3 regions of the Frankia sp. CeTa3Moorea genome follow, and region 2 is predicted to be linked to each of the others. Evidence: riboswitches for the same ligand, from Rfam matches in the RefSeq annotation. Region 2 holds a riboswitch; each other region holds the start of a gene.

Region 1 (3,750 bases), on a different contig from region 2:
CCGACACGCCGGTGTCGTCCGCCGTATACCGTGGTCACATGGTCATTCCCCGGGCGTGTCCTGGTCGGTGGTCCTGATGGCCGGCGCCGCTCGCCGGGGCGGTGGGATCGCCCGCGGCGGTCAGGGCGGTCGGGCCGCCAAGTCCGGTTCCCACCGCAAGGGGGCCTCCACGGGCAGCGGCGGTCACGGCCGCAAGGCGCTGGAGGGCCGTGGGGCCACGCCGCCCGCGCAGCTGCGCCCCGGCCATCCCGCCCAGCGTCGTGCGGCGGCGGCTGCTGCGGCCCGTTCCGCATCGGCCGGAGCCGAGCGGGGTCGAGCGGCTGCCGGCCGGCGCGGGGATGGTGGCCGCGCCGTCGCCGCTGCGGCCACCACCGGGCCGAGCGCCGCGGGGGGTTCCGCGGGGACCGGGCGCCCACGGCGGACCGAGGGCGACGAGCTGGTGGTCGGGCGCAACGCGGTGGTCGAGGCGCTGCGGGCCGGGGTGCCGTCGTCGACCCTTTTCATCGCCGGCGGGCTGGACTTCGACGAGCGGCTCGCCGACGCCCGCCGACTCGCCGGGCGGGCCGGGATCGCCGTGGCCGACGTCGGCCGCACGGATCTCGACCGGATGTGTGGCACCGCTCCGCATCAGGGTCTCGCCCTCGTGGTACCGCCGTTCCGGTATGCCCATCCGGATGATCTCCTCGCCCGCGCGCGCTCGTCCCCCCCCGGTCTGCTGGTGGCGCTGGACGGGGTCACCGATCCCCGCAACCTCGGGGCTGTGGTGCGCTCGGCCGCCGCCTTCGGTGCCCATGGCGTCGTCGTTCCGGAGCGTAGGGCCGCCGGCATGACCGCCGCGGCCTGGAAGACCTCGGCGGGGGCCGCCGCCCGGCTGCCGGTGGCGCGCGCCACCAACCTGGCCCGCACGCTCGTCTCCTACGCGGCGGGCGGCCAGTTCGTCGTCGGTCTGGCCGCGGGCGGCGAGGTGAGCATCGACGAGCTCACGATGGCGACCGACCCACTCGTCCTGGTGATCGGCTCCGAGGGACGCGGGTTGTCCAGGCTGGTCGAGCAGCGCTGCGACGTGAGGGTCCGGATCCCCATGGCGGGTGCGGTGGAGTCCCTCAACGCGGGGGTGGCCGCTGGGATCACGCTGGCCGAGATCGCCCGCCGCCGTCGGATCGGCTGAGCCGGCCGATCGGTGGGTCCGCCGGGTCTCCGCCGGGCGGGGCTGCGGACGTTGACCTGGCCGGCGTCGCCGTGGCCGGGAAACCGTGACCGGGAAACGTAGCGCGCAGCCCCGTGTCCCGGAGGGGACACGGGGCTGCTGGCCGCGCGCCGATCAGTACCGGCCGGGCGCGGACAGTGAAAGCTGGCGCGGGAAGTCGGGCAGCTCAGATCTTGTGACCCCAGCACGGCTTCGATGCGTACCAGGGGCTCGTCCCCTGCTGGGCGTACAGGATGCGGGCGCGGTGCCACTGCTCGGCGACGCTGGCGTGCTGCGGCAGACCCTTGCCGCCGACCCCGCGCCAGGTGCTGGGCAGGAACTGGAACAGTCCGCCGGCGCCGATGGAGTTGACCACGCGCGGGTTTCCCCCGGACTCACACGGAATCACCTTGGAGAGGAAGCGGTCGGCATTCGTCGACGCGTTGGCCGGCTGGGACAGCGCGAGGCCACCGCCGATCGAGGCCGCGAGAGTGGTGGCTGCGATCAAGGCCCGGGAACCGAGCCTGATGCGGTTGAGGCCACGAGCGAGCGAACGAGCGTTGGACATTGAGTTGCCCTTCCCCACGCCTGCGAGGTGAGCTGTCGGGTTCGGGCTGGGAATGCCCGGCCGCGCATCGCGGCTTCACCCCGAGAACGCCTTTTCGTGGCGCCCGGAATTGGTTCCCCCGCTCCTGCCGAAGGTTCGATTCTCGTCGAGCGGGGGCAGGATTCGGCGTGCCGCCCGACGAATGCCATCAGGTGACGGCACGGCAATGAACATAGCTGAGAGTGACCCAGGAAAAACAAGAGTACGTGAGGATGCACACAGTGCATCCTGTTTACTTGTTCCGATCTTTTTAATGGTGTTTCGCGCCCGCGTGCGCGCCCGATTCTAGAGGTTGTCCAGTGGGCTGGAAATCCCCAGTCCGTAGCTGGGTCGTCACGTTGACGGTAAACAATACGCGATGCGTGGAGAAACTGTTCCGCCGCGTGGTGATCAAGCCTCTGCTACCCGCTGCCGGCAATCTCTAACCAGGATCTGGAAAAATCTGTGCCGGCGTTCCGGCGGGCCCGCACCTATCGCCCGCTTTCCGGACTATACGGCACGAGGGAATCATGTCATATGTCGGATCTACCAGTCGGTGCCGGACACCCGGTCCCGGCGCTGCGTCGCCGCCAGCCGCCAGCCGCCATGCCGCCATGCCGCCCGCGAGGCGGGTGCGTTCGGGTCGGTCAGCGGTTGTAGGACCAGGCCGAGCCGGTACCCCGGTACTGCTCCACCGGGATTGGTGTGGTTCCGGCCCGCATCCGATCCGTGTAGAGCTGACCGTGCAGGTGGTCGATCTCGTGGGCGACAAGCCGCGCCAGCCCCTGCCGATAGACGGTGATGTGCCGGTTGCCGTCGATATCGGTGTGTTCGACGTGCAGCTCCAGCGGCCGGGGGACGAGGCCACGGACGTCAAAGAAGCTCAGGCAGCCCTCGTACTGCTCGTCGGTCTCCCGGGAGGTTTCGATGACGCTGGGGTTGAGCAGCGTGAGCGTGTCGCCGCCCGGGGTACGCACGATCGCCGCGGCGCGGTTGATGCCGACCTGCGGCGCGGCGATGCCCATGCCCTTGCCGAAGGTGTGCAGGGCGGATACCCGTTCGAGGGCGGAGGACAGCTCGGCGACGACCCGGCGCGCGTCCTCGGCCTCGTCGGGCAGGGCGAACGGGCGGGCCGACTGCCGCAGGATCGCCTCACCCTCCTGCACGATGCCAACGGCCGCCATCTGATCGCTGGGACGTGTTCCGGTCTCCGCGGCCGGATCACGTTCCGGCACGGTGGCCCGGAAGTTCCATTCCAGTCGGTAGCGGGCGTGCAGCGGCGGCTCGGTGGTCGACCAGGTGAAGATCCGCCGGTCGCCGGAGTCGGTGCGGGCGATTGCGGTCCGGAACGGGAAGGCATCGGCGGTCATCGACGTCTCCATGCCCCAGACCACGGGATCCAGCTCGGCCGGAAAGTCCAGCTGCACCGAGAGGAAACTCGTCGGTACCCGCACGGCACGCTGGAACCACGGCCCCCACTTCTCCCTGCTCACCTGGTAGCTGTAGTTGATCCATGCCGATTCGCCGGGATAGAGCGGAAATCGCCCTCGACTGTTCTCGAAGAGCAGCCAGACCTCCTTGAGCGCGTCCCAGTCCGTCTTGACCTGCCAGGCCATCTGCTCGCCGCCGCAGTGTGCGCTGAGCTGGAGGTCCTCCCAGCGCAGTGGATCGGATCGGTACAACCGCGCGGAGCGTTCCGGATCTCCCGGGAACCGGTCAACCGATATCCGCATCAGATACCGGGTGACCGGTTCGCTGCCGGCGTTGAGAAGACGTCTTCGCTGGTGGGCGACGTACATGCTGTCGTCGTAGCGGAGTTCGGCCCGGTCCTCCTCGACGACCAGGCCCCCCGGTCCGGGGGGGACCCGGCCCGGGCTCTCGGCGACGACGGGCCCGGGGGCCGGGGCCGGGTCGACGGAGGGGGTCGCGACGTGGGCCACCGGCGTCGGGCCGGGTCCGGCCGGAACCGTCGGCGGCC
Region 2 (3,750 bases):
CCGCCGCCGCGAAGATCGTTCTCGAGGTCGAGATCGGGGTCGTCGGCGGCGAGGAGGATGGCGTCGTCGGCGCGATCGACGAGAAGCTCTACACGACGCCGGAGGACATGTGGCGGACGGCCGAGGTGCTCGGCACCGGCGCGAAGGGGCGCTACCTGCTCGCCGCCACCTTCGGCAACGTGCACGGTGTGTACAAGCCCGGAAACGTCAAGCTACGCCCGACGATTCTGCACGAAGGACAGGAGTACGTCGCCAGGAAGCTCGGGCTGCCAGCCGGCGCGAAGCCGTTCAACCTCGTCTTTCACGGCGGTAGCGGGTCGGCTCTCACCGAAATCCGCGAGACGCTCGACTACGGGGTGGTCAAGATGAACGTGGACACGGACACCCAGTACGCATTCACCCGCCCCATCGTGGACCACGTGTTCAAAAACTATGACGGCGTTCTCAAGGTGGACGGTGAGGTCGGCGTGAAGAAGGCATACGACCCGCGTACCTACGGAAAGCTCGCGGAGAGCAGCATGGCGGCCCGCGTCGCCCAGGCGTGTGAGGACCTACGTTCCGCCGGCACCAGCCTCGGGCGGGCATAGTCCGGGCCAGGAGCGCACGCCGGCTGGCGGGATCGGTTCGTCGGATACCGTCCGGCCGGACCGCCGGCCGGCGGACAGGAGGCGGGCAGGAGGACAGATAGCCGCCGGCCGCGAAAACGGGCAACCGGGCAACCGCCGCCGCTCGTCCGAGGGCATTCTCCGGACCCCTCGACCCGACACTCTCCATCGTTTCCGGCGGACGGAACGACCGGCACGTGGCGGACATCCGACCCGCCCCGGTCCGATGCACGACCCGCCGATTTCCCGTACTATGCCGGCCCCCACGGTTCCCCGGTCGCTCCGACGGCTGGGGGACCACTGTTTACCGGGCGAGGGACCCCGCTCCTCGCGTAACGCCGCCTCCGCTGGCGACCAGCAGGTTTCGGCCACATTAGCGGACACGCACCGGGTCTTCGGTAACCGTTCACCTACCGCCCCGCCCCACGGAACCCCTTCGTCCACCGTGGCGGCCCGACAGGCAATTTTCACAATCGGTGTTCGATCGAATCCGCCGTGTGCAAAAATCACAACGCTGCAAGCTACCGCCCGATTTCCGTTGTTTTTCTCACAAAAACAGGCTTCAACGGACGAAGCGTAGTATCAGGCCGATCACTCGCGTCGATCTCGTAGCAGGGCCGTCACACCTTTGTTGACATGTCACACATCTGGCCTGATACGGGACTCTCCGCTCATCGTCGCCCATCGGCAAACAGGATGATCGGCCAAGCACAAATGCCTCCGCACGTCGTACCGCCAGGTTGATGAGCGGGCGCGCACGCGCGATACCAGGCCGTCGGTCCCTGCTCAAGCAGGCGCGCCGAGTGTGCTCTTTTTCACGCACCCTATTCAATGCTTGGCGACTCGCCGGGTGGCGTGGTTATGGTTTTCGCCGTGCCCGGCAACAACGCCGGGCATTCGTCGGGCGGCACGCCGAATCCTGCCCCCGGCCGACGATTTCTCGAACCGGGCGGCAGGAACGGGGGACCCATCTCCGAGTATCGAAAGGATTCGATGCTCTCGGGGTGAAGCCATGTGCGACGACCACACGGAAAGGTGTTTCCGGTGCGGCTTCCGTCTCCAGGGAATCCCTGGCACGGCCGGGCAGTTCCCAGCCCGAATCCGACAGCTCACCTCGCAGGCGTGGGGAAGGACCACAAGACATGTCCGACGCACGTATCAGTGGCCGACAATGCCGCGCCGGTACCCGCAGCCGGGCCCGGGCCCTCGTGGTCGCACCCGTACTCGCGGCAGCGGTGGGCGGCACCTTCGCGCTCAACCAGCCGGCCGGTGCGGCCACCACCTGGACGGGCCTGCGGCAGTGCGAGTCCGGCGGTGACTACACGATCAACACCGGCAACGCGTACTACGGCGCCTACCAGTTCTCCGCCAGCACCTGGCACGGCCTCGGCTACAGCGGTCTGCCGCACCAGGCTCCCCCGGCTGTCCAGGACGAGGCCGCACTCAAGCTCGCCCGGCGGTCCGGCTTCGGCCAGTGGCCGACCTGTGGCCGCGGGATGGGCGCCGACCAGCTCGCGGGCGGCTCGTCGAGCTCCTCGGGCCAGGCGTCGCGCACGGCGGAACGCAGTGAGCTGACGGTCAGCCCCATCTCCGTGAGCACCCCCGTATTCACCCGTAACCTGACGACCGCACTGGCCAGGCAGGTACGCGACGACGTGCGGGCCTGGCAGGCCCGCGTCAACCATCTGGGGTATCCGATCACGATCGACGGCCGTTACGGACCACGCTCCGCCGCAGTCGCCCGCGCCCTGCAGGCCGCCAAGGGACTCGCCGTCGACGGCATCGTCGGCCCGGCGACCTGGCGGGCCACCTTCAGCTGATCCTCTCTATCAGCTCTATCAGCTCTATCAGCTGATCCATTCACTCCGTCAGCTCCGTCAGCTCCGTCAGCTGATCTGTTCACTCCGCTCCCGCGACGGGGGACGACCGCCGCGGCAACCGGGCATCCCACCCCGGCGACACCGGTCAGGGGATCTCACCTCGACGACGGGCCGGCCCGACCGGCCTCCGGACGATCTCCGGTTGACGGCCCGTACGGGCTGGCCCGTGCAACCCACCACCAACATCACCCGGACCACACCCTGACCGGCCTCCGGCAGGGCCGCTCTTCGGCAGAGCCGATCTTCGGCAAGGCCGGCGAGGAACAGCAGGACCAGCGAGCCACCTGCGGAACCTGTACGGAAGTGGCACGATTCGCGCGATCCTCACTGGTTACTCCGGACCACCCCGGTTTGCGCTCCATGAGCGGTTCTCGCTAGAGTGCCGCTCACTCGCCTCGTCGGCGAGGCCGCCCGGACGGACGCCGAGTCCTGCCCCCGTGCGAGCGGCCGGAACGAACATCAACCGCAGCGGGCAGGAGTGGGGGACCCACATTTCGGGCGCCGCAAGCGGCGTCCTTGGGGTAAAGCCGGTGCATCCCGGTCCATGGTGGAGAGCGGTTCCTACTCGCCACCCGGGGTCGGATCCTCCGGCCGGGCCATCCCAGCCCGCACCCGACAGCTCACCCCGCAGGCGACGGGATTGGACTAACATGCCCTCTGGGCGTCGTGGCGGCAGACATCGAGCACCGCAGGCCCCATCGCCCGCCGGTCGCATCCTGCGCACCACCGGCGCGGTCACGGCCATCGTCGGCAGCGGCCTCGCGGTCACCGCGGCTCCGGCGGGCGCGGCCACCGCCGATGACTTCGCCAAGCTCCGCCAGTGCGAGTCCGGCGGCAACTACGCGATCAACACCGGCAACGGCTTCTCCGGTGCCTACCAGTTCGACGACCGGACCTGGCACGGGCTCGGGTACTCCGGCCGGCCGTACCAGGCGTCGCCCGCCACGCAGGACGAGGCGGCCGCGAAGCTCTACAACCAGCGGGGCTGGCAGCCATGGCCGTCCTGCTCGGTCAAGATGGGCCTGACCAACAACGGCCCGGCCAGTGTCCCGGGCGGCTCTGGCGACGTCATCCAGCAGGCCATCACCCCGGTGGAACCCCCCATGACGCTGGACCGGGCTCGCCGGGAGATGGGGGACGGCTCGTTCAGGGGCACGGTCCTCGACGCGTCCCTCAGCGACGACGTCCGCCCGGAGGCCTTCGTCTGGCAGGACAGAATGCGCCAGAAGGGCTTCGTACTCACCGTCGACGGCAAGTTCGGACCG
Region 3 (3,750 bases), on a different contig from region 2:
TCCCGGCCAGCGGTGTGGTTCGGTTGGATCGTGGTGTCGAATCCCCTCGCCGGATGGTGGGGCAAAAACAAGAGAACCGTGCTCATCGTCGGTGTCGTGATCGTGGTTGCCTGGGGCTACCTCGGGACCCGTGACCGCCCGAGGACCCAGCGGGTCAGCCTGCCCGGCGACTACGCGTCGGCGGGCCGTGAGCTGCTCGTCCAGGCCCCGTCCGATCCCGCCAACCCGCTTCCGCTGGTGTTGATCCTGCACGATGACAACGCGGACGCGAAGTCACTCGACCGGCAGAGTGACGCCGGCAAGCTCGCGAACTCCCGCGACTTCGCGGTGGCCTTCCCGGAAGCCGTGGGCGGCACGTGGCGGATCGACGGACCCGAGGGGGCGGACGTGCGCTATCTGCGCGACGTGGTCCGCTTCGTCTCCACGGAACGGACCAAGGTGGATCCGGACCGGGTCTACGTGTGGGGGATCGGCGAGGGTGCCCGGCTGGCCCTGGCCGCTGCCTGCGCCCCGGGTAAGCCGGAATTCGCCGCGGTAGGCGTCGTCGGGCAGTTCGACCCGGAGCCCGGGCCGAACTGCCAGGACCGTGTCCCGGAGGGCCGGGCCCCGGAGGCCTCCTGGGACCGGAAGGTCAGCGAGGCCCTGTGGAAGTTCTCGTCCGGTCACCGGCTGGGGGCCTGACCGCGGCGCCCGCGAGCGGGCCGGGCTGTTTCCCGCACCGGGCAGAGACTGAAGGCTGAAGTCCGCCGATGCCGCCGGGAGGGGGGTAGCGGCATCGGCGGACCTGGTCGGCCGGGGGTCCGAGGCCCGCCGGCCTTCCCGTGCGGATGGGGGGGGATCCGAGGGAAGGCCGGCGGAATCGGGGGCCTTCCGGCCGGACGGACGTCAGATGGGGGGGAGATCTGACGTCCGTCCCACCGGAAGGAGGGCCCGTCCGGATAGCTGGAAAGGAACCATGTAGGCGGGTTGTCGGGCGGTGACAGGGCCCGCTTGCTGGTCTGTCCGCGGCTTCGCCGGTGGGTGGGAGTCCCGGGCCCGGCTTTCACGGCTTCGGGTCGGTACCCGGAGGGGAGGCCCGGTAGCCGGCCGCTGGTGGACTGGCAGGGCTCGTGCGGTCCGCTAGCCGCGAAGGCGATCCACCGGAGCCGGATGAGCCGTTGCGTCGGCATGAGGGCGGTGCGCCGGCTCCGACCGGCTGCTAGAGGATCCGACCTACGTAGTAGGAGGTGGTATAGATCTTCTTGAGCGACACGACGTCGCCGGTGCGCGGCGCCACCCACATCATGCCGTTGCCCGCGTAGACGCCGACGTGGTAGATGTTCCCGGGCGTCCCGAAGAAGATCAGGTCGCCGGGCTGCTTGTTGTATTGCGACACCCGGGTGGCGGCGGCGAACTGGGCGTCGGTCGTCCGCGGCACACTCCTGCCGAGCTGCTTGAAGATGTACTGGATGAAGCCGGAGCAGTCGAACGCGCTCGGGCCCTCCGCACCGTAGACGTAGGGCTTGCCGGCCTGCAGGGAGGCCAGGTAGACGGCCTTCTCCCCGAGGGAGCTCGACGGGACCGGAACCGACGTCTGGCCCGCGGCGCCCACTGTCGCAAGGAGATCCGACCAGGCGGCGTTGCGGACGGGCTGGGGGGTGGGTGCCGGCCGTACGCGCAGGGTGGCGTCGTTCGCCGAGCGGGCGGACTGCAGGGCGTCCGTGCCGTCGAAGACCGCGGTGACGTTCGTGGTGGTGAGCACCCGGGCCGTGTAGGAAGTGTAGCCTTGGGCGTTAGTGTAAAGGTGCTTGAAGGTGGCCCACCCGGTGGGGAGCTTCACTTGCACCTTGACCAGCTGGTTCGCCAGTGGTTCGTGGGTCTGCTCGTTGTAGAGCGAAAAGCCGATGTCGATCGGCTGGTCCGCGTTGACGGTCACGTCGGGGTTGGTCACCCGGAGACCGACCTGAACCTTGCCGGTCAAGGGCGGGGCGTTGACACCGCCCGCCGAGCCGAGCAGGGAGGTGGAGCCGTGGGTGCTGACCGCCGCCGCCGCGATGCTGCCGCCCAGGGCGGCATGGGAGCCGATCTGCGCGGCGAGGGTGATCGGAGCGGTGTTCGGCTGCTCGTCCTTCGCTGCGTCGGCGTTGATGTCGGTGGCGCAGCCGGCGAGAGCCACTCCGGAGACCGCGACGGTCCCGGTGGTCACGGCGGCGAAGGCGCGGGCCCGGGCCCGGCTGCGGGTGGCCGGGGGCGCGGAGGGTGCGCGATGACGGCCGCGACCGGCGCCTCGCGTTTCTTCGTCGAGCTGCACGCTTTGCGCGGACAACGGTGTATTCCTTCCCGTACGCCTGCGAAGTGAGCTGTCGGGTTCGGGCTGGGCTGCCCGGCTCTCGCGTGACCTTCACGCGTCGAGCTTCACCCCTAGGTCGACACCGCGGATCGGTGCCGGCCGGTGGAGGTGGGTCCCCCGCTCCTGCCCCTGATGACGACTCGGAGGGGACACCGGGGCCGGGGGCAGGACTCGGCGTTCGGCCCGGTGTTGTCGTGACGTCGGCGTGAGACTAGTCCACTTGGACGGGGTGGGTAAACACTAGTCCTTCCCAACTACGGCGAGTGTGCGTTGAAGTTCCCGTCGCGCGACGTCGGCGGCCCGCTCGGCCGGCCGGGCTGACCGGGCGGGCCGAAGGCCCTTCGCACCCCGGTTGTCCTGCTGGTTTTTCGCTGCGTAGGGGGTCCGTGGCGGCGGCCGGTCCGGGTGAGAGGCGGGCGGGCGGGTAGCCCTCCCTCGGCCCGTAGGCGACTTTTGACTACTTAAAGTAGTTGACGGGCGAGGTCGGGCGTGCACCCCCCTCAGCGGGACCGGGAGCTGCGGCGGGTGAGGAATCCCGCCGCATCGAGCACCTGGAGCTCGACCGCGAGCTCGTGGACCTCACGGGGCAGCGAGCGATGGTGCGCCAGCGCCTCGACCGCGGCGCGGGCGTGGCCGGCGAGCTCGTCGAGGGCGTGCTGGCGCTGGCGCATCCGAGCCCGCTCCTCCTGGATGGTCCGGACCGTGTCCTCCTGCCACCGGCGGGTCCGGATGAGATGCTCGCTGGCGTCGGCGGCCTGCCGCTCGGCATCCTCCAGCCGGTTGAGGAGCGCGTCGAGGGCCTTCAGCCGGCCGGCGAGCTCCGCGATGAGATCGCCCCGATCAGGCAGGATGGCTGTTTTATGACTCTTGGGGTCAGACGAGGTCATGGAGTCCCCTGACGGGTGGGGGGATCGGCGGGGACCGCACCGAGCGGCTGGCACGAGACCCGGTTGCTCCGACACGGTTGGTAACGGTAACCGACGTGGCGGGCCAGGGGTAACCCATCGTACGGATACGTCGCGTCAGCCAACTGATAGTAAAAAGGGACTATGGATCTGCCGTCATTGTCGTGGTCCCTGCGCGCATAGCATGCAGGTCGGTGTCAGAGCCAGCCGTTGCGCTTGAACGCACGGTAGAGGAACAGGCAGATCGTCGTAATGACGGCCAGGATGGCCGGGTAGCCCCACGTCTGACGAAGCTCCGGCATGTGGTCGAAGTTCATCCCGTAGATCCCGGCGACGGCGGTCGGGACGGCGCCGATCGCCACCCAGGCACTGATCCGTCGCATGTCCTCGTTCTGTGCGATCGTCACCTGCGTCAGCGTCGCCTGGAGCACGGAGGAAAGCAGCTCGTCGAAGTGAGCTATACGCTCGCTGACCTGCTCGAGGTGGTCGGCGACGTCCCGGAAGTAACGGCGCATC

The links. Region 2 has a riboswitch for cyclic di-AMP ahead of AC08OV_RS05995 (transglycosylase family protein). Riboswitches for the same ligand answer to the same signal wherever they lie in the genome.
Region 1: it holds a riboswitch for cyclic di-AMP, as region 2 does, so the genes downstream of both, AC08OV_RS01065 (transglycosylase family protein) here and AC08OV_RS05995 (transglycosylase family protein) in region 2, are expected to answer to the same signal.
Region 3: it holds a riboswitch for cyclic di-AMP, as region 2 does, so the genes downstream of both, AC08OV_RS07360 (C40 family peptidase) here and AC08OV_RS05995 (transglycosylase family protein) in region 2, are expected to answer to the same signal.

The regions. Positions count from the first base shown of each region.
Region 1 covers NZ_CDXDOR010000003.1:6,902-10,651, reverse strand. Annotated here, with positions in the region: gene rlmB (23S rRNA (guanosine(2251)-2'-O)-methyltransferase RlmB) at 77-1,168, shown strand; gene AC08OV_RS01065 (transglycosylase family protein) at 1,374-1,754, opposite strand; cyclic di-AMP (ydaO/yuaA leader) riboswitch at 1,757-1,923, opposite strand; gene AC08OV_RS01060 (peptide deformylase) at 2,420-3,750, opposite strand, start outside.
Region 2 covers NZ_CDXDOR010000019.1:23,698-27,447, reverse strand. Annotated here, with positions in the region: gene fbaA (class II fructose-bisphosphate aldolase) at 1-587, shown strand, start outside; cyclic di-AMP (ydaO/yuaA leader) riboswitch at 1,506-1,741, shown strand; gene AC08OV_RS05995 (transglycosylase family protein) at 1,748-2,425, shown strand; cyclic di-AMP (ydaO/yuaA leader) riboswitch at 2,937-3,133, shown strand; gene AC08OV_RS05990 (transglycosylase family protein) at 3,136-3,750, shown strand, end outside.
Region 3 covers NZ_CDXDOR010000025.1:38,318-42,067, forward strand. Annotated here, with positions in the region: gene AC08OV_RS07355 (plasmid partitioning protein) at 34-681, shown strand; gene AC08OV_RS07360 (C40 family peptidase) at 1,199-2,305, opposite strand; cyclic di-AMP (ydaO/yuaA leader) riboswitch at 2,311-2,485, opposite strand; gene AC08OV_RS07365 (hypothetical protein) at 2,830-3,216, opposite strand; gene corA (magnesium/cobalt transporter CorA) at 3,432-3,750, opposite strand, start outside.